2 regions of the Acutalibacter caecimuris genome follow, and region 2 is predicted to be linked to the other one. Evidence: riboswitches for the same ligand, from Rfam matches in the RefSeq annotation. Region 2 holds a riboswitch; the other holds the start of a gene.
What was found. A riboswitch is a leader RNA that binds a small molecule or an ion and turns the genes downstream of it on or off. The one in region 2 is predicted to bind cyclic di-GMP.
Positions count from the first base shown of each region.

Region 1 (11,827 bases), on a different contig from region 2:
TAGGCGCGCCCCAGCCGGTGAAACGATAACCGTCGCGGGTGGGATCGGCAGGGTACTCGATTGCCACGTCGTCCATATCCATGCCGGTCAGGTAGCCGGTTTCCTCGTCAATATTGAATTCCCCGTCGGTCAGTACGCTGTCGGGGTCAACCGTTGCCGTGTGCACGGGCGTATCGTTATAGCCGTTCAGCCACTTGACGGTAATTGTGGCGGGGTCGGGGTCGACCGGAGGCGGCGTATCGCGGTCATAGCGCAGGGTTATGGTGTCGTCCGTACCAAGTGTGATTTCCTTAGGGGTGGCAGAGGTGTAGGTGTAGGTTTTATCTTGATAATCGGTAACCTTCGTAATCCCATCAGCCGTGACTGTGTCACCCACTGTGCCGTTGAATGACTCTGTAAAGGAACCATCCCTTGTATCATTGGTATAGTACTCGTGCACTACGGTGTAGGTGGTGGGGATGGGGTCCGGCTTGCAGGTTACACAGATGGTGGCAAGTATCGTGTTTTTGCTCTCAGCGCCCTTCCATTTACTTGCTTCCGAATCCCACGTCAGGGTGATGGTTTCGGTTTCGGCCTGGCCTTGCGCAAGTTCATGTGTTTCGCCAACGCCGAAAGCGGGCGCCAGGGCGTACATTTTTGCATATACCTTGCTGTTCAGCGTGACGGGGCACTCCCACTTACCGGTTGTCTCGTTCTTAGTGACCGTTCCAACCTCGGCCTCGGCCTCGGTAGAATTAGACCATGTGCTGTAGGTCTTTTCGTCATGGGGCAGGCCATCCCCCGTGCTTACGCACTTAACCTTGACAAAGTTGTGTAAAATGCCGAACAAATCCTCGCGGGTGGGGGCATCAGGTTTAGTGGGCCCATCGTCCTCCCAAATGGCGTAAAGGGTTTTGGTTACGGGGTTGGCGGTGCTGCCTTTGCCTTCTTCCCAGTCAAGGGTGACAGGGGCGCCGGGCGCATAGCTGGTGCCCGTACCGTCGGCTTCCGTATTCCACTCCTTAAACTTCATGCCAGCGGGGGCAGTAAAGGCGTTTTGGGCAGCTTTAAGGCTTGCAGTGGTGTTCGCTACGGTAGTCGTGGTGGGGTTCATGCTACCACTGCCGCCCTTGGCATCGTATACCAGCTTATAGTCGGCGTTGACTGTTACGTTGATCGTTTCAGTATCTTCAATCCACTTACCCTTAAAACTAATTTCACTGTAACCCTGGTTGCAGCGGTTGCACCGTTGCCAGGTGTAATAGTAGTAGTAATTCTGGTAAGTCTGGAATTTAAGCGTAGAATAACCGGGCGTTTGGCCGGTTACGCCAATTTCCAAAGCAGGGTAGCCAAGATAGTCTGCATCTTGCCAGTCATTGGAAGAATAACCTTCCAACTTCCAATCGATATTTTGGGGATTAGCAATCGAAGTATCGGAACTTGTCAGTTTCTGGTTCTCGTCAACCGCAATCCAGTCCGGCGTTACTTCAACAAGCACATTGCCGCAATAGCAGGTGGCAGATTTCGTATATAGCCGCTGGTCTGCGCCACGCTCGCCGACCTTTGTTACAATGGTTGTAGGAGGGTTTGTGTACGCATACACAGGGTTATTCGGATATGTGCCTTCATAAAGCTGGGCGACTTCCTTCCCGTTGGCGTAAAACCTATCAGTAGGAGTAAACCCAGGAATTGCAGCGAGCGCGCTGGCGCTAAAAGGCACCATGCCCACCAGCAGCACGAGGGCGACGAACAGAGCAAGTCCGCGCTTGCCTAGTTTTCTAAATTTTGTCATGCAATAATCTTCCTTTCTTTGCAAAGTTTTTTCGGATGCAAAGGATCCGGCGGCCGGGCTGGCATAGATCCGGTGTCAATCCTTAGCCCCCATAGCTTTGCGTCCCGTCATTTCTGGCGGTTTGCTAATTATAACCAGTAGCCGGGCCGGCGTGTGGCAAGCCGTCTGCTTTACGGCTGGCAGGTAGCCCCCTTGCTTTGCGTCCCGCCCTTTCGGGCGGTTTGCCTTTTATAATTAGCGGCTAGGCTGACATAGTTCAGCTTTTCTCCATCGTAACGAAATAGAACCTTAGTCCCTCAGCTTTGCGTCCCGTAGTTTCCCGCGGTTTGCCAAATTTTCTCCTCGCGGACGCACTGTCCGTGGCCGTAACCTGTGCGACCACCCCCTTTATTAGCCCCAAGGCTGGCAAAAAAGCCCCTTAAAACCTCCTCTTTGCCGCTGCAAAACCGCCAAAAAAGCCCCGAACCCCTTGCAAGAAAGTGTACTTTCTTGCAAACTTTTTTGCGGCCTTTGTTAATTAACATTTTACCACATCATTTCCAAATTGGCAATATCCTCTAAGGAAAAAACAGCCATTATTACCATACTTTTTTTGTGTAGGACAACTTACAAGAAAGTACACTTTCCTGCAACCCCGTGGCCGCCATAGCCGCGCCCGCCCCGGTGTGCCGCCTTGTGACGCGCCCCGGCCGCCGGCATACCATAAGAAAGGGGGCTTGCCAATGGCATTTGTGGCGGAACCGGGCCCGCCCAGCCGGGTTTTCCGCGGGCTATAAGCGTGGCGGTTGGGCGCACAGAGCAAGCCGCGACCGGAACACACATTTGGCAAACCGCGGGAAACTGCGCGACGCAAAGCTATGGGAACTAAGGTATCGGCAGGTGCAAGATGTGTACAATGCACAAAAAGCGATGCTATGTTAGCCCGGCTGCTGGTAAACATGGCAACCCGCCGGAAACGGTGGTCACGCAAAGCCACGGGGCCTACGGCGCAGGTGTGCGCTAAGGCAGCCCAGCCGCCGGATCCTTTGCATCCGAAAAACCTTTGCAAAGAAAGGAAGATTATTGCATGACAAAATTTAGAAAACTAGGCAAGCGCGGACTTGCTCTGTTCGTCGCCCTCGTGCTGCTGGTGGGCATGGTGCCGCTGGGGGCTAGTGCGGCTGACACACCCGTAAAAACGGATAATGTCACCAAAACTGCATACAGTCAGTATAACCCGAATACCCAATACTCCAACACTGTAAGTGGGTGGAACGCAGCAAATGGATATGGCACGGTTATGTTAGACGATGAAAACCCCACTGCAACGGATGTTGCTTTCTGTCATTACTGGGGGGCTCACTTTGCTGGTTGGGCTAACGGATATTATAATGTAACCGCAATAAGTTCAAACAGTAAAGTCGCAACAGCAACGACTGTTTCGACTAAAAATGGTCTGGTAGTCAATTTTGAGAAAGGCACTGAAAAGGGCAAGACAACAATCGAGGTAGCTTATACCATCGACTCGCTGCGTACTACTGCAAATATTGCCTCCGATAGTCAGACCGTATCAGGTTTTAACGGGTATATCTACTACACCGTTACCAATGATGGTACAGGCGGCAGCAACCCTGAGCCGACCAAACCTAATAAACCTACCGTAGACGATGTACCCGGCAAAAGCCAAAATGGCTATGTTTATGTTAAATGCGAATCCTATCCGAACGCAAATCCCCTCTACAACTCAACGAGGACACACGCTGGCTATATGAATCTTAGTAATTCAACAAACGGCTGGTCATTCGGCGAGGTTTATGAGAATGACGGGCGTTTTGGAGCGGATGCCCCTGCGAAGGATTATCCTTGGCTTTGCGATTTGACCATTAATCAGGATTGGTATCTGACACAATGGAATAAGAACTACGCGGGTAACGAAGGCCTCCATTACCTTGCCAAGCCCGACGAGGTTGTAAAGATGACCTTTGTGTTTGATGGGCGTAGTTGGCTTTACTTTACAAACGAGGTTCCCATAACCGTTTGGACAACGCATGAAACGCCCGTTGCCCCCGCTACCACCACCTACAAGGTTGTGCGCGAGTACTTCTATAATGGTGAGAAGGCAGCTACGGTAACCGGTAAGGAGCAAACTGCCAACGTAGGCGACAAAATCACCGGCGCTAAACTGGCCAAGGAGAACCCTGCGTGGAACACCCACACCATAGATGGAGAAAAAGTGGAGTTCACCTATGCTGGCAGTGAGCCTGATACACTGACACTTAGTGCTGCAGCCGCGCTTAATGTGATTACCCTGCGGTATGAGAAGAACGAGGAAACACCCAAGAAAATCACCCAGTTCACAAAGAAACTGGTAGAGAGCGAAACGGACGCCCCTGAAGGTGTGTCTGGTATCACCTACCCCGACCAGCCCGGCCCCGATGGCAAGGTTATCATGCCTGCGGGCGGTTCCGTAACCCTGCTGTACAAACTCACCGTTACCGGCGATGCCGGCGCGGCGTACAAGGTTACTGACGATGGCGCAAAGTGGGTGGGCGGCGACCCGATGGAGGGTACCATCCCCGAAAGCGGCGAGGCTGTTATCTACGTGACCAAGACCTACAACGAGGGTGATATCGAGGATGGTCATCTCACAAACATTGCCAAGGTTACCCCTGGTATAGGTGACAATAGCAACACAACCTCCTCTGAAAGAACCCCCGTGGAAGTAGAGGAAGAGCAGCCCAAAACCGTTGAGGTTCCTGTAACCGTCAAAGTCCGCTTTGAGGGGCTTGAAGGTGTGTTCGGTGTGTGCACGCATCCGGAAGACTTCTCCCTGATAGGTACAAAAAATAACCCTACAGGGGCAACCTTCTCTTATTATGCGATAGAGGGTAACGACCACGGCGATGACAAAGAGGACGATGGTACGCCCTTTGTAACATTTGCTGAAGCGCATGGTTTCGAACCTTGGACGGTAGAGCTGGGCAAAGAGTACACTGTCCAGTTTACGGAGGACTACTACACCGTTGACGGCTACACCTGCGTGTCTATTGATGAGAAGAAGGACGATAAAAAGCACATCGTTACCAGAACCGTAACCTTCACCGAGAATGATGTAACGAACGGCTACGAGTTTGTTATTACCAATGTGTACGAAAAGACCGCAGACCCCGACCCCGAAACCGCCATCATTACCCTGAACTATGAGGCGAATGGCGGCACAGGCAGCATGGATGCGGACAGCCAGGAGGTGGCAGTGGGCGCAAGCGCGTCCTTCACTGTGAAGGAAAACGCCTTTACGCACCAGGGCTACACCTTTACCGGTTGGAACACAGCGGCTGACGGGAGCGGCGAAACGGTTGCTGCTGACAGCATCTTCACAACTGCTGTCAATGCGACCCTCTACGCCCAGTGGGAGAACAACGACCCCGACCCCACCGACCCCGGCCCCGGCCCGGTAGATCCTGATCCCGACCCGGTCGACCCCGACCCGGTCGACCCGCCCAAGCCCCCGGTGGTAATCGTCACCCCGGAGCCGGTAGCGACGCCCACGCCCAGCGCGGAGCCTACTGCCGAGCCCACGGATGACCCCGGCGTGGACATCCCGGATCCGACCCAGCCGCCTCTCGGCCCTGGGCCCTCTGATGACCCCGGCACGGACATCCCGGACGAGGATCCCCCCATGGGCGACAACCCCATCCTGAACCTGGTAGACCACTACCACTACCTGGTGGGCTATCCCGACGGCTCCATCCGCCCCGGCGCCAACATTACCCGCGCCGAGGTGGCCGAGGTGTTCTACCGCCTGATGACTGCCGACGCCCGCGTAGCCAACTGGGCAACCGGCAATAGCTACAGCGATGTAATCGACACAGCCTGGTACACCGACGCCATCAACGTGATGAGCAAGGCCGGCATCGTGAACGGCTACGAGGACGGCACCGCCCGTCCCAACCGTGCCATCACCCGCGCCGAGTTCGCCATGATCGCGTCCCAGTTCCTGGCCGACTACGTGGAAGATCCGGGCACCACCACCTTTACCGACATCCAGGGCCATTGGGCCGAGAGCGCCATCCGGAAGGTCCAGTCCATCGGCTGGGTCAACGGCGACGCCGGCACCACCAACTTCCGCCCCAACGACAAGATCACCCGCGCGGAGGCGGCGGTCATCTTCAACAATATGTTGGAGCGCACCCCCGACGCGGAGCATCTGGACGGGGCGATGAAGGTATGGCCGGACAACGACCCCGGCGCCTGGTACTACGCAGCCATGCAGGAGGCCACCAACTCCCACTACTACACCGGCAACGAAGAAACCGAGAGTGAAGAGTGGGCCGAGGTGTTCGAGCACGACTGGGTAACCCTGAAGGCCTACTGGAAGGCCAACGCCGGCCAGTCCCCGGAGGAATAAGCAAATAGCACAATAAGCCCAACAGACCAACAGCACGACAAAGCCCGAAAAGCTAGATAAGTGACCAAAAACTCCCCCGGCGGCTACGGCCTCCGGGGGAGTTTTCTAAAGCGCTGCCCTCTTGCTTTTTTAGCAGGAATATGCTAACATGGTAGTTAATTGACACCAGGAAGGAAGTTATACATGGTCAGGGATATGACAAGAGGCAACCCGGTACGCTTATTGCTCGCCTTTGCCGCGCCTATGCTGCTGGGCAATGTTTTCCAGCAGCTCTATTCTACGGTAGATGCCATGGTTCTGGGCCGGGGCGTGGGGGTAGAGGCCCTGGCCGCTGCGGGGGCCACCGGCTCTATCCATTTTTTCGTGTTCGGTTTTGTCACCGGGCTTACCCACGGCTACTCGGTACTGGTCGCCCAGCGTTTCGGCGCCGGCGACCCCCAACGGGTGCGCCAGGCCGTGGCCAACGCGGTCTATCTGGCCGCGCTTTCCTCCCTGGTAATCACCGCTTGCAGCCTGCTCTTCTCCCGCCCCCTTTTGCAGTTGATGGGCACCCCGGCAGATATCTTCGAAGGCGCGCTGCTGTACATACGCATCACCTTTATAGGCATCCTTGCCACGGTTTTTTACAATGTGCTGGCCAGCGTCCTGCGGGCTTTGGGGGATAGTATCTCCCCGCTGGTGGTGGTCATTATCAGTTCCCTCATCAACGTGGGGCTGGACTGCCTCTTCGTGCTGGGGCTGGGCCTGGGCATTGCCGGGGCGGCCTGGGCCACGGTGCTGGCCCAACTGCTTTCGGGGCTGATGTGCCTATACCTGCTGGGGCGTATGGAGTTGATGCACTTTACCAAAGACGACCTTCGCCCCCACCCCCACACCCTGTGGGAGCTGCTGCGGCTGGGCGTGCCCGTGGGGCTGATGAACTCCGTCACCGCCATTGGGGGCATGATCCTGCAAGGCATTGTCAACGGGTTCGGTTCCGCCACCGTGGCTGCCTACACCGCCTCCTCCCGGCTGATCGGCCTGGCAGAACAGCCCGGCAGCATCATCGGCCTGTCCCTGGGCACCTACGTGGGCCAAAATCTGGGCGCCGGCCGGCTGGACCGGGTGCGGCTGGGGGTACGCAGGGCCATTGCCATGTCCTTGGGTATCAACTTGCTTATCACCCTGCTGCTGATCTTCCTGGGCAAACCCCTTACCGCCCTGTTCGTCAGCGGCACAGAGCAGGCCATTATCGACATGGCCTACCCCTACCTGGTCATAGCCGGGCTGATGGAATGGTCCTTGGGCCTGCTGTTCGTATACCGTTTCTCCCTGCAAAGTCTGGGCGATACCTTTGTCCCCCTGCTCTCCGGCGCCCTGGAGCTGGGCCTGCGCATTGGTGTGGTGCTGTTTTTGTCCCAGGTGCTGCACATGGGTTTCCTGGCCATCTGCATTGCCGATGTTTCCGCCTGGTTCGGCGCGGCGGCCCTGCTGTGCGCGGCCTATTATATCCGTATGGGGCGCCTGCATCCCACCACGCAAAAGCGCCAAAGCTGAGCGGCCCTGTCCCGCCCAGCTTTGGCGTACGCACCCTTGCCTTTGTGCAGGCTTATGCCGCGCCGTTTGCCTCTTCGTCCCCCAACTGTTCACACTGCTCTACCATGGTTTGGGCAAAAATCCCATACCCCATAGCCGGGTCATCCATAAACACATGGGTCACCGCCCCGGCCAGTTTGCCGTCCTGCAAAATGGGCGCACCACTCATCCCCTGCACAATACCCCCTGTTGCTTCCAACAGCCGGGGGTCTGTCACTTTTACCACCAGGTTGCGGGTAGGCTTGCCAGTATTCTGCACTTCCTCTATCCGTGCGTCATACTGTTTAGGCCCCGTTTCGTCAATACTCACCAGCAGTTTCACCGGTCCGGGGCGCACCTCCTCCCGGCCGAGCACCTCCACAGGCGCACCGGCCGGGGGCTCGTCCAGGGTGCCGAATACCCCGGTTTCATTGTTGGCCAGCAGCCGCCCCATAGGCTGGTCAGAGGAAAAATATCCCCGCAACTGCCCCGGTTCCTGGGGCAGCCCCTTTACAATGCCGCATAGGGTGATCCCCGCCGGTTCCCCGCTTTTCAGGGCCATCACGCTGCCGGCGTCCGCATCACAGATGCCGTGCCCCAGCCCGGCAAAAGTCCCTGTAGCCGGATGGTAAAAGGTGAGGGTCCCCACCCCCGCTGCGCTGTCCCGCACCCACATACCGGTTTTAAACGAACCCTCGCCGAACACGGGCCTTACCACGGCCTCAAACTCCTCCTGGCCCCGGCGTACCAAAAAGGTGATACTCTCCCCTTGGCTGCGGCCGATATACTGGGCCAGCGCCGCATTGCTCTGTATCTCCAGCCCATCCGCCGCCAGCAGGTAGTCCCCGGCCCGCAGGCCCGCGTCCTCAGCCGGGCAGCAAGTCCCCTCCGCGGTATAAATATCCGATAGGGAGGCAACAATAACCCCGTCCGTAAACAGCTTGATGCCAAACGCCTTCCCCAGTGGCACCACGCTGTTTTCCGGGGCCTCTATAAGCGTTTGCTTTTCCTCCGCCTGGTTAAACACCGACGCCTCCGCTACCTGTGGCTCTCTGGGGTTTTCCAGGCCCAGCAGGCTTACCGTCACCAGCATACACAGGGCGGTCACGCCCACGCTCATGGCAAAAGTGCGCATGGCCTTGGCCATCGCGCCCCGGCTTATCCTGTTTTTTTTCAAATTTCCACCCCCTTCCGGGGCCGAAAGCCCGCCCTCCCGGCAAGCTTTTTACTAAAACCATCTCCGCGGCCCGCACCGGCAGCACAGCCGGCGTGAGGCCGCGGCGTTTTCCGGCCCGTTTTTAATTTGCCACGCAAGTGCAAAAATATGATGGAAATTAAAAACGCCCCTGCACATCTGGTGCAGGAGCGAGAATTTTTGGTCTGCCGCAACTACCGGGCAAAGCGGTTGGCATTTCCGCAAAGGCTGCGGGCCGCGGTCCGGCGGTTGCCGGTCTCGCCCGGTAGAAGGGACAGTGAAGGTCGAACCTTAAAAATGTAATAAGTAAAATGATATAGACAAAATTTTATCTGTTGCCTTTATTTGGTAATTTCCTGTGCCGTACCACCCCTTTCGCTTTCGATGGTCTAAGTATATTCCCCAATTATGTCATAGACTTCAAGACAATTTGAAGTTTCAGTTAGAATTTTGTGAACGATTTTTTAACATATTGTCGAACTTGACGGCCGCCCGCCTATCTTGGGCATCACCCCATAGCAGGCCACAATCCGCCGCCAAAAAGCCCCCGGCATCCGCAGCCCTTCCCCCGGCCCCCTTTATAAAAAAACGCATCCCCTGCCCGCCGGCCGCCTTCCATTATTTCCTGTTGAAACCGCTATGGTTTTGTGATAAAATAGAAAAGCATAAGTTACGTATACCCACTGCCATACCCCATATCCCACCGGTTTATAGAAGGGAGGCAGCCCATGCCCCACAGCATCACCGTCATCTGCGGCCATTACGGCTGCGGAAAGACCAACCTGGCCCTGAACCTGGCCCTGGAGGCCGCCAAAACCGGCGCCCCTGTCACACTGGCTGATCTGGACATTGTAAACCCCTACTTCCGCTCCAGCGACCACCGGGACCTGTTGGCCGCCCACGGCGTAAGGCTGATCGCCCCGGTTTTCGCCGGCACCACCCTGGACACCCCCACCCTGCCCCCGGCGCTTGCCTCTATCTTTGCGCCCTCGTCCGGCCAGGTGTTCATAGACGCCGGCGGCGGCGACGCGGGCGTTACCGCTTTGGGTGGCCTGGCCGGCCGCCTACTGGCAACCGGCTACCGGATGCTTTATGTTGTCAACCGCTACCGCGCCCTGTCCCAAACCCCGGCGGAAGCCGCGTCCCTGCTGGAAGAGATCGAAACCGCCAGCCGCCTAAAGGCCACCGGCCTTGTCAACAACTCCCATCTGGGCGTTGAAACTACTTTGCCCGGCCTGCTGGCCGCCGTGGGGTTTGCGAAAGAAACCGCCCGGCTCACCAGCCTCCCCCTCCTCTTCTCCACCGCCCCGGACTTCGCCCTAAACGGCCAGCCGCCACCCAAGGGTTTCCGCACCGTCCGGCGGCTGGTGCGTTTTGCATGGGAGTAGCGCTTACACAGCCCAACTTAAATATATGCAATAAATAGGCCACCGTTTTCATGATTTCACACCCAAAAGGAGGAACCACCATGCCGAAAATCATCATAGACGAAACCGTCTGCAAAGGCTGCGGCCTATGCGCCGGGGCCTGCCCCTTAAAGATCATCGCACTGGATCTGGGCAGCCTGAACCCCAAAGGCTACCATCCCGCCCGGGTCAGCCAGCCGGACAAATGCGTCGGCTGCGCGGCCTGCGCCACCATGTGCCCGGACACAGCCATCACGGTAGAAAAGTAAAGGCGAAAGGAGAAACATCCCCATGAAATTACTGATGAAAGGCAACGAGGCCCTGGCCGAGGCGGCCATCCGGGCTGGTTGCCGACACTTTTTCGGCTATCCCATCACCCCGCAAACCGAGCTGGCCGCCTATATGTCCAAGCGTATGCCCAAAATCGGCGGTACATATCTACAGGCCGAGTCCGAGGTGGCCGCCATCAATATGGTACTGGGGGCGGCCGCGGCCGGCGTGCGGGCCATGACCTCCTCCTCCTCCCCCGGCATCAGCCTCAAGTCTGAGGGCATTTCCTACATGGCCGGTTCCGACCTGCCCGCGCTGATCATCAACGTGCAGCGTGGCGGCCCCGGCCTGGGGGGCATCCAGCCCTCCCAGGCAGACTACTGGCAGGCCACCAAAGCCACCGGCCACGGGGATTTCCAAATCCTGGTATTCGCCCCCTCCACCGTGCAGGAGATGGTGGATCTGGTCAGCACCGCCTTTGACGCTGCCGGCCGCTGGCGGATGCCCGCCATGATCTTAGCCGACGGTATGCTGGGCCAGATGATGGAGCCGGTGTCACTGCCGGAAGAAACCGCGGACACGCAGCCGCCCGCAACCCCATCTTGGGCGGCGGACGGGCATCAGGGCCGGCGGCAGCACCATGTGATCAACTCCCTGTACCTTACCCCCGATAAGCTGGAGGATCTGGTCGTAGAGCGCTACCGGCGCTACGAGCAGGTGAAGGCCCAGGAGCAGCGGGCCGAGGAATACCTGTGCGAGGACGCCGACATCGTGGTGGTTGCCTACGGCGCCTCCGCCCGGGTGGCGAAAAGCGCCGTCAACAAGGCGCGGGAACAGGGCCTGAAGGCCGGCCTGCTGCGTCCCGTCACCCTGTGGCCTTTCCCGGAAACCGCCCTGCAAACAGCCGCCGCCCACGCCAAAGCCTTTTTGGTGGTAGAAATGAGCATGGGCCAGATGGTGGACGACGTAAAGCTTGCCATCAACTGCCGGGTGCCTGTCCGTTTCTTTGGCCGCACCGGCGGCATCATCCCTACCCCCGCAGAGGTGCTGGGGGAGATCCAAACGCTGCTGTAGACCCGGCCATCCGCCAAGGGAGGACATATATGAAACCATACGCTGACCTGCACATCCATACCAGCCTGTCCGACGGCAGCGCTTTGGCCGGCGAGGCCATAACCGCTGCCAGGGACCATGACGTTTCCTTTATATCCATCACAGACCACAACACCGTGGCCGCCTATTCC
Region 1 is NZ_JAWXXJ010000023.1:233-12,059, forward strand. It holds partial or broken gene U8U01_RS12870 (InlB B-repeat-containing protein) at 1-1,771, opposite strand, end outside; cyclic di-GMP riboswitch class I at 1,817-1,907, opposite strand; cyclic di-GMP riboswitch class I at 2,005-2,112, opposite strand; cyclic di-GMP riboswitch class I at 2,586-2,705, shown strand; gene U8U01_RS12875 (S-layer homology domain-containing protein) at 2,838-6,158, shown strand; gene U8U01_RS12880 (MATE family efflux transporter) at 6,354-7,694, shown strand; gene spoIVB (SpoIVB peptidase) at 7,747-8,889, opposite strand; gene U8U01_RS12890 (hypothetical protein) at 9,636-10,295, shown strand; gene U8U01_RS12895 (4Fe-4S dicluster domain-containing protein) at 10,376-10,582, shown strand; gene U8U01_RS12900 (3-methyl-2-oxobutanoate dehydrogenase subunit VorB) at 10,599-11,657, shown strand; gene U8U01_RS12905 (PHP domain-containing protein) at 11,687-11,827, shown strand, end outside.
Region 1: another riboswitch for cyclic di-GMP. It lies ahead of U8U01_RS12875 (S-layer homology domain-containing protein); the one in region 2 lies ahead of U8U01_RS14085 (CLIPPER-2 domain-containing protein).

Region 2 (11,827 bases):
CGCGCTGGGCGTGGGGGTCGCTACCGGCTCCGGGGTGACGATGGGCGTAGGCGGCGTGGGGGGATCCACCGGGCCGGGGCCGGGGTCGGTGGGGTCGGGATCAGGATCTACCGGATCAGGCTGTATAACATTAACCTCGGCACGATCAGTGGGGTTCTCCTCATCAGGCTTGCCGTCATAATCCGCAGTGGCTGTGTTGACGATTATAGTACCTGCCTCTACATCTGCATTGACAGTAGCCTGAATCACCAGCGTGGCCACGTCGTTTGCCTCCAGTGTGCCAATGGTATACACACCGCCCTCAGGCTGCGTATCAACTGTTTCCTCCCCAAGTTGATAGCTGACAAAGGTCAGGTTGCTGTCCAGCACGTCGGTCACGGTCACATTGGTAGCCTGGGCATCGCCCGTGTTCTCTACCGTGATGGTATACGTTACCGTTTCGCCTGCCTTGGCTGCTGTTTTGTCGGCTTCCTTGCGCACGGTTATGGCCGGAGCGGCCGGCTCGGTTTCCTCGGTAACAACCACATTTTCGGATGTGTCCTCAGCCAAGGGCTCTCCGTCCTTCTCGACCTTAGCCGTATTGACATAGGTACCAGCCGCAGCCTCTGCGACAATCGCCTTGAAGGTGACAGACTGGCCGGCCTCCAGCGTGAAGTTGTCGGGGGTGACGGAGAAACCATCGGGGCTAGTGATTGCTACGCCTGTAAAGGGCTCGCTGTCTTTGGTCAGCTCATCCGCAATGCTCAGGCCGCTAACTGCGCTGGTGCCGTTGTTGGTAACAGTAATGTTCCAGCTTACGTCGGCACCGGCGGTGTACGCGGTCGCGTCGGGTATTTTGCTTATGCTGATGTTGGGCGTTTCCGCGTTCTGCTTCCACTGGGCGGTAATGGTGATGTTGCCTTCGAGATCCACCACAGGCTCGCCCCACTTGGTGAAGGTATAGCCTTCACGGGTAGGGGCGCTAGGATATAGCGTACTGTAGTCCCCGCCCTGGTCGATTGTCACCGTCTTTATCGGAGTGTTGGTGTAGCCGTCCTTCCAGGTGACGGTGATTGTTTTGTTCCTCTCCCACACTGCGAACAGGGTGGTATTGTCATTAAGCCGCAAGGTATTTTCGGGCATAACATCCGGCTCAGTAGCGTCGGAGCGGTTGCTCCAGCCCTTGAATGTGTAGCCAGATTTTGTCATTTGCTCTTTGCCTTTAACTATAACCTCGCTGCCAACGTTTACCATTTGTTTCGCAGGCGGATTTTCACCGCCATTCGCGTCATAGGTCAGCGTGACCTGAACGCTTGGGTTGGCATACCACTGTGCCGTCATCGTGCCGGTAACCGTGCTGCCGTCACGACCGGTCATAACAATTTGGCCATGCGATTCGGTAAAAGTGCCGTTGCCGCTATAAACCCACCCGCCGAATTTGTATCCATTACGGCTAGGCCGTTTGTCCACCTGCTCGTAGAAGGTGTGGGTGGCATTTTTTTCGCCGGTCAGGTTCAAAGCTGTTTCCGAGTCATGGTCTTTCCCATTCAGCGTACCGCCGTTATACTCCCAGTTGAGGATGTAGCTGTAGGTGGCGGGAGGGGCGGGGTCTTTGGTAGCCTGATAGATCAAGTATACGCCCTCGCCGGAATTTAGGCCAACCGTACTATTATATGGCGCTGAAGTTATGAGATCTGTGGTTGAACTCCCTTGAATCCCCCACCAACCTTTGCTCAGGAAAGCAGAAGTGCCATGATAGTGACTGGTCTGCCAGCCTTTTAATTCATACCCTTCGGGAACTGGGTTAAGTCGGTTATCATAGTACCATCTTCTTGATATGGTACTAGATGCCGTCCGGGGGCCAAAGGAGTATTCCGTCTTGGCCTTGTTCACATAGACCACCTGGAGGAAGTAAGAGCCGCTGCCGGAAGATGTACCGGGAACGGTGCTAGTTCCGGGGTCAGTCACACCGCCGGAGCTGGTGTGCTTTTCCCATTTAGAGGTGGTATAATAGATGGTATGATTTTTGTAGTTCCCGCTGTGGTCAATACTCTGACCCTCACGCAAGAAATTCGCAGTCGGGAAATATTGATGGGGGCGGCACTCAATTTTTGTCACCGTGCCGTAGTCGTAGTCCGCATATGCCGTCCCGGCGATCAAACTGGATACATAGGGTACCCGGTTTGCAATTTGGATATATCTCCCGGAATTCAGTGTGTCAGTTCTTAGAGTAACGCCGTTAACCACATAGTTTACCGTAATTTGGTCGTATGTGTTTGCCGACGCGCTCAACGGCACCATACCCACCAGCAGCACGAGGGCAAGAACAAGAGCAAGACCGCGCTTGCCGAGCTTAGATAGATTTTTCATGCGATTCTTCCTTTCTTTGCGAAATGGTTTTCGGATGCAAAGGATCCGGCGGCTGGGCTGCCTTAGCGCATAGCTGCGCCGTAGGCCCCGTGGCTTTGCGCGACCGCTGTTTCCAGCGGATTGCCATGTTTACCAGCAGCCGGGCTAACATAGCATCGCTTTTTGTGTGTTATGCATAGTTTACACCTGCCGATACCTTAGTTCCCATAGCTTTGCGTCGCGCGGTTTCCCGCGGTTTGCCTAATGTTTGTGAACTTTGCGGCCTGCCCGGTGTTCCCGGCCCGTCCGTCTTTGCCCCGTCTGGCTCCGCGCAAATACAAAGGGGCTTTTTTGCATTTGCGGGGCTGCCCTCCTTCCTCTTAAGGTGGATTTATGTCAACGCCCCAACCAGCAGGGCGGGACATACTTACTTGATCTGGCCGGCGGCGTATTTCTGCAAAAAGTCGTCGTGAAGGGCCTTTTCCGCCTGTTTCCGGGCGCTTACGGCCTGTTCAAAGTCGGTAAAGCTGCCCAGGTTGTACCGCCTGCCCTGAAAGCAGATACTGGCCCGCCAGCGCCGCTTGGTGGGGCGCCAATCCACCCCGGGTACGCCGCTGGTGTTGTTTTTGCGGACAGTTTTGGCCTGGAGCATCTCTACGCAAGTACCATGTATATAGGTGGCGTTGGGGCGGCAACCACAACTGGTGGTGTGGCCCTCCCGCAAGTGGCCGGTGGTAACGGTTATCTCCCGGCCGCAGTCGCACCGGCAGTGCCAGGCAGTGCGCCGGCCCACGTTTTCGGCCGGGTTAATTACCACTAATTTGCCAAATCGTTGGCCGGTTAGTTGCAACTTCTTGCGGGAATATGGCATGATCTCTCCCCCTTATCACCCATGTATTGGCGGCTTGCAAGATAGTGTACTTTCTTGTAAGCCGCCAGGCATAAACTTTTGTTGGAGAAAATATGCCTTTCTTGCTGGAAGTATCTTGCTTATTTGTAAAAACTGTGGTAAAATATATGTGCTAAAGCAGCAGAGAAAAGCTTACAAGAAAGTACACTTTCTTGTAAGCTTTTGGCTTTCTTTTGGCAAAAAAATGGCTTATGTTTTGGCAAACCGCTTGACCTTGCGCCTAAAACAGGGTACAATGAGCTTGGCAATCTGTGCATTTTGCCATTATCCCCTCACCCCTATTATGAAAGGAGCCCTCCCATGACTTCCCTGACCCCCAAATTCCCCCATCTGCTTCACGGCGGCGACTACAACCCCGACCAGTGGCTGGACAGGCCCGACATCCTGGAGCAGGATATCCTGCTGATGAAGGAGGCCCACATCAACTGCGTTTCCCTGGCCATCTTCGCCTGGGCCAAGCTGGAGCCCCAGGAGGGCGTGTACCGGCTGGACTGGCTGGAGCCCATCATCCAGAACCTCTACGAAAACGGCATTTACACGGTGCTTGCCACCCCCTCTGGCGCCAAGCCCCGCTGGATGAGCGAAAAGTACCCGGAGATCCGCCGGGTGTCCGCCACGGGCCAGCGGGATCTTTCCGGCGGGCGGCACAACCACTGCTATACTTCCCCGGTCTACCGGGAGAAGGTCCGGGCCATCAACACCCAACTGGCTAAGCGCTTTGCCGGGCATCCGGGGGTGATCCTCTGGCACCTCTCCAACGAATACGGCGGCGAGTGCCGCTGTGCGCTGTGCCAGGCGGCTTTCCGGGACTGGCTAAAGCGGAAATACGGCAGCCTGGAGGCCCTGAATAAGCAGTGGTGGACGGACTTCTGGAGCCAGACCTTTAACAGTTGGGAGGAGATCCATACCCCTGCCCCCCGCGACGCCTGGGGCGGCAGCGAGCCGGTACACGGCCTCAGCCTGGACTGGAAACGCTTTGTGACCGGCCAGGTGGCGGACTTTATTGCCGCCGAGCGGGACGCGGTGAAGGCGGTAGACCCGTCCATCCCCGTAACCGCCAACCTGATGTATGACTTCTACTACTACAACTACTTTAAGTTTAAGGACGTGCTGGACGTGGTGTCTTGGGACGCGTACCCCCAGTGGACGGGCACGGAGGCGGACATAGCCACAGCGGCGGATTTCGCCCTGTGGCACGACGTCATGCGTTCGCTGAAACAGCAGCCCTTCCTGCTGATGGAGTCTACCCCCAGCACCATCAACTGGGGGCCGGTTTCCCGGCTGAAACGGCCGGGTATGCATCTGGCAGCCAGTATGCAGGCTGTGGCCCATGGGTCCGACTCTGTGCAGTATTTCCAACTGCGGAAAAGCCGGGGCGCCCAGGAGAAGTTCCATGGGGCTGTGATCGACCACTGCGGCCACAGCGGCACCAGGGAGTTCCGGGATGTGGAAACCGTAGGCCGCCGCCTGGAGGCCCTGGATGAGGCCATCTGCGGGTCGCAGGTGCGGCCGGAGGTGGCGTTGGTGTTCGACATGGAGAACCGCTGGGCCGTGGAGGGGGCTGCAGGCCCCCGGAACTGCGGCATCCACTACGCCGAGGACGTGCGGGCCCATTACCGGGCCCTGTGGCAGATGGGCGTGCCGGTAGATATTGTGGATGAGGAGTGCGAAATTAGCGGTTATAAGCTGGTAATCGCCCCCATGCTGTACCTGCTGCGGGCAGGCTTTGCCGGAAAGCTGCGGGCCTTTGTGGAGCAGGGCGGCACGTTGGTTGGCACCTACCACACCGGGCTAGTAAACGAAAACGACCTGTGCCACCTGGGCGGCTGGCCCGGTGAGGGCCTGGGGGAGGTATTCGGCATTTGGCACGAAACCACCGACGCCCTGTGGGATGGGGAGCGCAACCACATACGGGTGGACGGCAAAACCTACCCGGTCAGCGAGTTGTGCGCGCTGATCCATGCCCAAGGAGCCCAGGTGCTGGGCACCTACGGCGAGGATTTTTATGCCGGCGAACCCGCGTTGACGGTAAACCCATACGGCCAGGGCCGGGCTTACTACCTGGCGGCCAGGGCTGGTAGGGATTTCTACCAGGATTTTTACACCGGGCTGATCGGGGATTTGGGCTGCAAGCGCGCCCTGCCCCAGCCCCCGCCGGAGGGGGTAGAGGCCTGCCTGCGGGAGAAAGACGGCGCCCGGTATGTGTTCTTGCAGAATTTCAGCGGCAAGGCCCAGCGCGTGCCCCTGCCCGCGGGCTGTGTGGATGTGCCCGGCGGCCAGCCGGCCCCGTCGGTGGAACTGGCGGGGTATGACGCCAGGGTGATCCGCCTGCCGGGACAGGGATAAGCCGGGGCCACAGGCAAAAACCGTTTTGGGCATGAAAAAAAGGCCGGTACAGCACTGTGTACCGGCCTTTTTTGTTGGGGGATATTTTTGCCCCTTTGCCTGTTTAGCCCAGCTTGTTTCCGGCGGCGTTAGGGGCCTTGCCGCGCTTTTGCAGCAGGATAACGCCCAGGAAGGCCAGGCCCAGCAGCAGCAGGGAGGCCGCTATGGTGACAAGGGCATTGCGGGCGAACCCGGCCACTATGTAGCCGAAAAAGCATACCACAGCCACCAGGGTGGCGTAGGGCAACTGGGTTTCCACATGGCGCAGGTGGTCGCACTGGGCCCCGGTAGAGGCCAGGATGGTGGTGTCGGAAATGGGCGAGCAGTGGTCGCCATAGACCGAGCCCGCGAGGGTCGCGCCCAGGGCGGGGATCAGCACTCCGGCGCCCTGGGGCCCGGCGCAGATCATGGACACGATGGGCAGCAAAATGCCAAAGGTGCCCCAGGCCGTGCCCATGGAGAAGGACAGGAAGGCCGCCACCGCGAACACAATGGCCGGTACCAGGCTGAAGGACAGGTGCCCGCCGGACACCACCTGGCTGACGAAGTTGCCGGTGCCGATCATCTCCCGGCACACGCCGCCCAGGGCCCAGGCCAGGATCAGGATGGTGAGGGCGGGGATCATGGTCTTGATGCCGTCCAGGATGCCTGTGACAAAGGCCTGCATGGTCATCAGCTTACGGGGCAAGTACATGGCCAGCGCCACCAGAAGGCCCGCAAAGGTGCCCAAAGTCAGGCCGGCTACAGGGTTTTCGCCAATGGCCTGGGCAAAGCTGACGCCCTCGAAAAAGCCCCCCACATAGGCCATGCCGAAGATGGCGGTTACGATCAGCGTGGCAATGGGCAGCACCAGGTCCAGTACCGTGCCCTGGGGTTGGGCCTTTTCCTCCCCTGCCGCCATGGGGCTTTCCGCCTGGGCCGTTTGCTGCTCTTCCGCCTGTTTCATGGGGCCGAAGTCAAAGCTGGTGGCGCTGAGGAACAGTACCATCGCGATGGTCAGCAGGGCGTATAGGTTGTAGGGGATCGTCTGGACAAAGGCGTTGAGCCCGCCGGCCTCTTCCACCTCAGAGGCCACTGCCACCGCCCAACTGGAAATGGGGGCGATGATGCAGATGGGCGCGGCCGTAGCGTCCAGCAGGTAGGCCAGCTTTTCCCGGGAAATACGGTGTTTGTCGGTAATGGGCCGCATGACCGTGCCTACGGTTAAGCAGTTGAACCCGTCGTCCAGGAAAATCAGCAGGCCCAGCAGCGCGGTGGTCAGCTTGGCGCTACGCTTGCTTTTGATGCGGCGGATTGCCCACTGCCCATAGGCCGCCGTGCCCCCCGAACGGGTTACAATGACCACCAGCGACCCCAGCAGCACCAGGAAAATGATCATATACCCGTTGGCGCCGATCTTCCCGGCCATCATGTCAAACACATAGGTGACAGCTTGCAGGATGTTCCCGCCGGTGGAAAAGCTATAGATGCACATTCCCGTGAAAATGCCCAGAAACAGCGACAAGTATACCTCTTTGGTCAACAGCGCCAGGGTAATGGCCACCACCGGCGGCAAAATTGACAGCCAGCCGGCGTCGATCATCTCCAGCCCCATACAAATACCTCCTTCGTCTTGCTAAAATGATTTCACCTGCAACGATTTTACCTCTTTTCCCTCCAAAACGCAAGCCAAACTTTCCCATCAATCCCGGCTTTTTTCCCAATGGGGGCTTTATGGCCTTCCGGCGGCCGGGCGCGCCCGGAAAGCGGCGCCGGCTGCTGGAGGCGGGCATTGGGATAGCCCTCACCCGTTTGGGTGGGGGCTATTCTGTGCTTGGCTGTGTTGGGCTGCGTGGGGCGCGGTTTTGGGCCTATCCTTTAAGGTAGCTGGTTCCCGGCGGCCAGGTACAGGGCGTACCAGTCCTCCCGTGTAAGCTGCACTTCGCAGGCCGTGGCAATGTCCGCCAGGCGCTGGGGGTTGGTGGTTCCGCAGATCACCTGCATACGGGCCGGGTGGCGCAAAATCCATGCCGCGGCCATAGCCTGCTTGCTGGCCCCGTACTTCTCCCCCAGCTCTGCCAGCTTGGCGTTCAGTTCCGGGAACTTCTCGTTGTCCAGGAACACCCCTTCAAAGAACCCGTACTGGAAGGGCGACCAGGCCTGTATGGTGACGCCCTTTAGGCGGCAGTAGTCCAGCACCTCGCCGTCCAGGTCGGCGGAATGGGGGAACGCCGTGTTGGTGCACAGGGCGTGGTCGATCAGCCGGGTCCACATCAACCCAAACTGTAGTTGGTTGGCCACCAGTTTCTGCTTGACGCCTGCCTGCAAAAGCTCCATCTGCCGGGCATTGAAGTTGCTTACCCCAAACCTGGCCACCTTGCCGCTGGCCTCCAGCCGGGCAAACGCCTCGGCCACTTCCTCCGGCTCCATCAGGGCGTCGGGGCGGTGGAGGAGGAGCAGGTCCAGCCGGTCGGTTTTTAGGCGGCCCAGGATGCCGTCTACGCTTTGGAGGATGTGCTCTTTGGAGAAGTCGTACATCCCTTTGCGGATGCCGCATTTGCTTTGCAGGATCACCTTCTCCCGCAGGCCGGGTTCTTGTGCCAGCACCTGGCCGAATACGGTTTCGCTGCCGCCGCCCCCGTAAATATCCGCGTGGTCAAAGAAATTGGCGCCGCACTCTATGGCTGTGTGCATATACCGCGACAGCGCGGCCGGTTCCATACTGGCGATACGCATACAGCCTACCCCGATGGCAGGGGCCTGTAGCCCGCCCAAGTCCACATAGTTCATGGTTTTCTCCTCTGTGATGATTTGATTTTTGCCCCTTTGGCCCTTAGCTAAGCTGGAATACCGCGCTGGCATGGGGGGCCAACTCCATGGCCAGCCGACCGTCTTTTACGGCTACGGTTTCGCCGCTCCACAGTTCCTGGCCGGCGGTGGTTTCCGGCCAAAGGCCGGCCAGATCCATGGCCACCTGCCGCTCCTCCTCAGAGAGGTTGAACAGGGCCAGGTAGCGCTGGCCGGTTTTCTGGTTTTCGGCCACCCACACGGCCTCTTCTTCGTCCCGGCGCTGCTGGTCGGGGCGGCAGTCCGGGGTCAGCATGGCCAGCACCCGGGGGTTGGTCAGCAGGCTGAGGGTCCAGCCGTCCAGCTTGGTCATCTCCGCCCCCAGCATCAGGGGCGAACCGAACAGGCACCACAGGTTCATCATGGTGCGCTGCTCGTCTTTGGTAAAGCCAGTTTCCCGTTCCCGGGCAAAGCCGCCCCCCAGCCGGCCCACGGGGAGCATATCGCAGTCCGGGTAGCAGCCAGCCTTTACGTGGTCCTGCCAGATCTCGCAGCGGGGGAACATATCCTTCAGTAGGGGCCACTCGTCCCAGAAGTCGTCGGAAATCCGCCACATATTGGCGTACTTTTGGTACTGCCAGGACTTTTGGATAATGGCCGGCCCGGGGGACAGGGACAGCACAATGGGCCGCCCGGCCTTTTGGATGGCGTTATAGAGCATCTCGATCTCATGCTTGCGGGCAAAGCCCAGCTCGGTGTGGAAGTTCAGGTTGTCGGTATTGCAGATATCGTCGCACTTGATGAAGTCTACCCCCCACTGGGCGTACTGGGCGATGATGGAATCGTAGTAAGCCTGGCCTTCGGGGGTGTTCCGCACGCCGTACATATCCGGGTTCCAGCGGCACACATTGTTGGGCTCGGCAATGTGGTTGGCGGTGGTATCTGTGCCCAAAATCTTCAAGTGCTGGTGGGCCGCCTGCCGGTGGATGCCCCGCATAATGTGGATGCCGAACTTCAGCCCCAGGCTGTGGATATAATCTGCCAGAGGCTTAAAGCCCTGGCCCCTTGCCGCGCTGGGGAACCGGGCCGGGTCAGGCTGTAGGCGGCCGTACTCGTCCAGTTCGGCGGTGTTGAAGGGGATGTAGAAGTAGTCCTTGTCGATGTTTTCGGCGTGGTGGGCGTACCACTCAATGTCAATGACAATGTACTCCCACCCAAAGGGTTTCAGCTTTTCGGCCATAGCCTGGGCATTGGCCTTCACCTGCTCCTCTGTGACGGAAGTGCCGTAGTAGTCATAGCTGTTCCACCCCATGGGCGGGGTGGGGGCAAACGCGTTTTTGTTCATGTTTTGTCCTCCTTTTTGGTATGGGGCGCCCGGACCTTGGCCCTTCAAAAATATAAAAAAGCAGTTCCGCTTAAGCACAATAGGGAGGATGTGCCTAAATCAAAAAGGAAATGTTCGAAAGGCCCCATGCAGGCGTCCAGAGGGCCTATGGCCCTTTGGTGGGGATTCTTTAAGGGGCAAAGCCCCTTGAGCCGCCGGAGGCGGCCTTAAGGCACCCCAAAAGCTACCCAAAGGCTACCAAGCCAGGGCGGCCAGGGCTGTCAGTAAGGGCAGGGAGAGGATGGACAGCAGGGTGCTGAGCACCACCGTACGGCAGGCGTAGGCGTAGTCCCGCCCATACAGTTGGGCATAGACGGCCACATTGGCCCCCACCGGGGCAGCCGCCGCAATCAGGATAACGTACTTCATGGTAGCGCTTACCGGGGCCAGCATCACCAGCAAAAGGGTGACGGCGGGGATCAGCAGCAGGCGCACCCCGCTAAGGGCGTACAGCCGCGGGGAGAGGAAGGTTTCCCGCAGGCTGGTTTGGGCCATGTACACCCCCAGCACCAGCATGGCAATGGGGGAGTTCAGCGCCGCCACCCCGCCAATGGCCCCGCTGAGCACCCCCGGCAGCTTGGCCCCCAGCCCGCTGGCAAACAGCGCCAGCCCTATGGCCGCGCCTATGGTGATGGGGTTCAGCAGCAATTCCCTGGGGGACAGGGGCTTTTTCTCCCCCTTGAGCAAAGCCGCGCCGTAAGTCCACTGTAAAAGGTTCAGCAGCACCACAAAGCCTACCAGCAGGAACACGGCCTCATCCCCAAACCCGGCCCGTACCAGGGGGATACCCATAAAGCCGCAGTTGGAGAACGCCGCCGCGAAGTCATCGACGGGGTGGTTTTTGTAAATGACCCGCGCCATTACCAGCGACACCAGCAGCGCCCCGGCGGCCAGCAGGGCGCTTAGCCCCAGGTCTGCCAGGCGGGCAAGGGAGAACTCCACACAAAAGCTGTGGATGATCACCGTGGGGATGATCAGCCATAGCAGCAGGTTGGCCAGGGACTTGCTCCCCTCTTTGGTGATCTTTCCCCCTTTAAACAGGGCAAACCCCACCATCATGTAGATTGCCATGGTCAATGTCTGCTGGAATACAATCCATGCGGTTTCCAAACCCCGCCACACCCCTTCCTTTTACTTATCAAACATTATAAGCCAAGCCCGGTGGTTTGTCAATTATTTCCCGCCCCCTGCCCAAAAACCCCAAAAGGCCCAAAAAGCCCCCGGAGAGCAGCCGCTCCGGGGGCCTTGCAAGTTGCATGGCAGGGGTGCCTGCCTATGGTTTACCGCCGGTCATGATCCCTTCTGGGCGGGCGGCGGTCCCGGTTATCCCGGTTATCCCGATTGTCCCGCCGGGGGCCGTCGCGGTGGGGACCGTCGCGGTGGGAACCGCGGTCATTGCTGATGTCGTTCTCTGGCACGGCGCCGTCCAGGTCGATGAGGGCGTCCCGGCGGGAGAGGTTCAGCCTGCCCTTGTCATCGATCTCCAGCACCTTCACCTTCACCACGTCGCCCACGTTCACCACGTCCTCTACCTTCTCGGTGCGCTTGACGTCCAGGCGGGAGATGTGCACCAGCCCCTCTTTGCCCGGAGCGATCTCCACAAAGGCGCCGAAGTCCATCAGCCGGGTGACCCGGCCGTTGTAGTAGCTGCCCGGCTCCGGGTCATTGACAATGGTATCTACAATGTCCATGGCCCGGCGGCACTTCTCAATATCCAGGCCGGAAATGAACACATGGCCGTCCTCTTCCACATCCATGGTAATCTCGCACTCGGCGCAGATTTTCTGGATGACCTTGCCGCCTGTGCCGATAACCTCCCGGATCTTATCCACGGGGATCTGCATACTGAGCATTTTGGGGGCGTAGGGCGACAGCTCAGGCCGCACCTCCGGGATGGCTTTCAGGATGATTTCGTCGATAATATAGTTGCGGGCCTTGTGGGTCTTTTCCAGGGCCTCCTTTACCATTTCGGGGGTCAGGCCGCTGATCTTCAGGTCCATCTGGATGGCGGTGATGCCCTTTTTGGTGCCGCCCACCTTAAAGTCCATATCGCC
Region 2 is NZ_JAWXXJ010000029.1:78-11,904, forward strand. It holds partial or broken gene U8U01_RS14085 (CLIPPER-2 domain-containing protein) at 1-2,349, opposite strand, end outside; cyclic di-GMP riboswitch class I at 2,481-2,600, opposite strand; gene U8U01_RS14090 (hypothetical protein) at 2,756-3,199, opposite strand; gene U8U01_RS14095 (beta-galactosidase) at 3,539-5,584, shown strand; gene U8U01_RS14100 (Na+/H+ antiporter NhaC family protein) at 5,688-7,217, opposite strand; gene U8U01_RS14105 (aldo/keto reductase) at 7,481-8,392, opposite strand; gene U8U01_RS14110 (glycoside hydrolase family 27 protein) at 8,436-9,734, opposite strand; gene U8U01_RS14115 (AEC family transporter) at 9,969-10,883, opposite strand; gene U8U01_RS14120 (polyribonucleotide nucleotidyltransferase) at 11,054-11,827, opposite strand, start outside.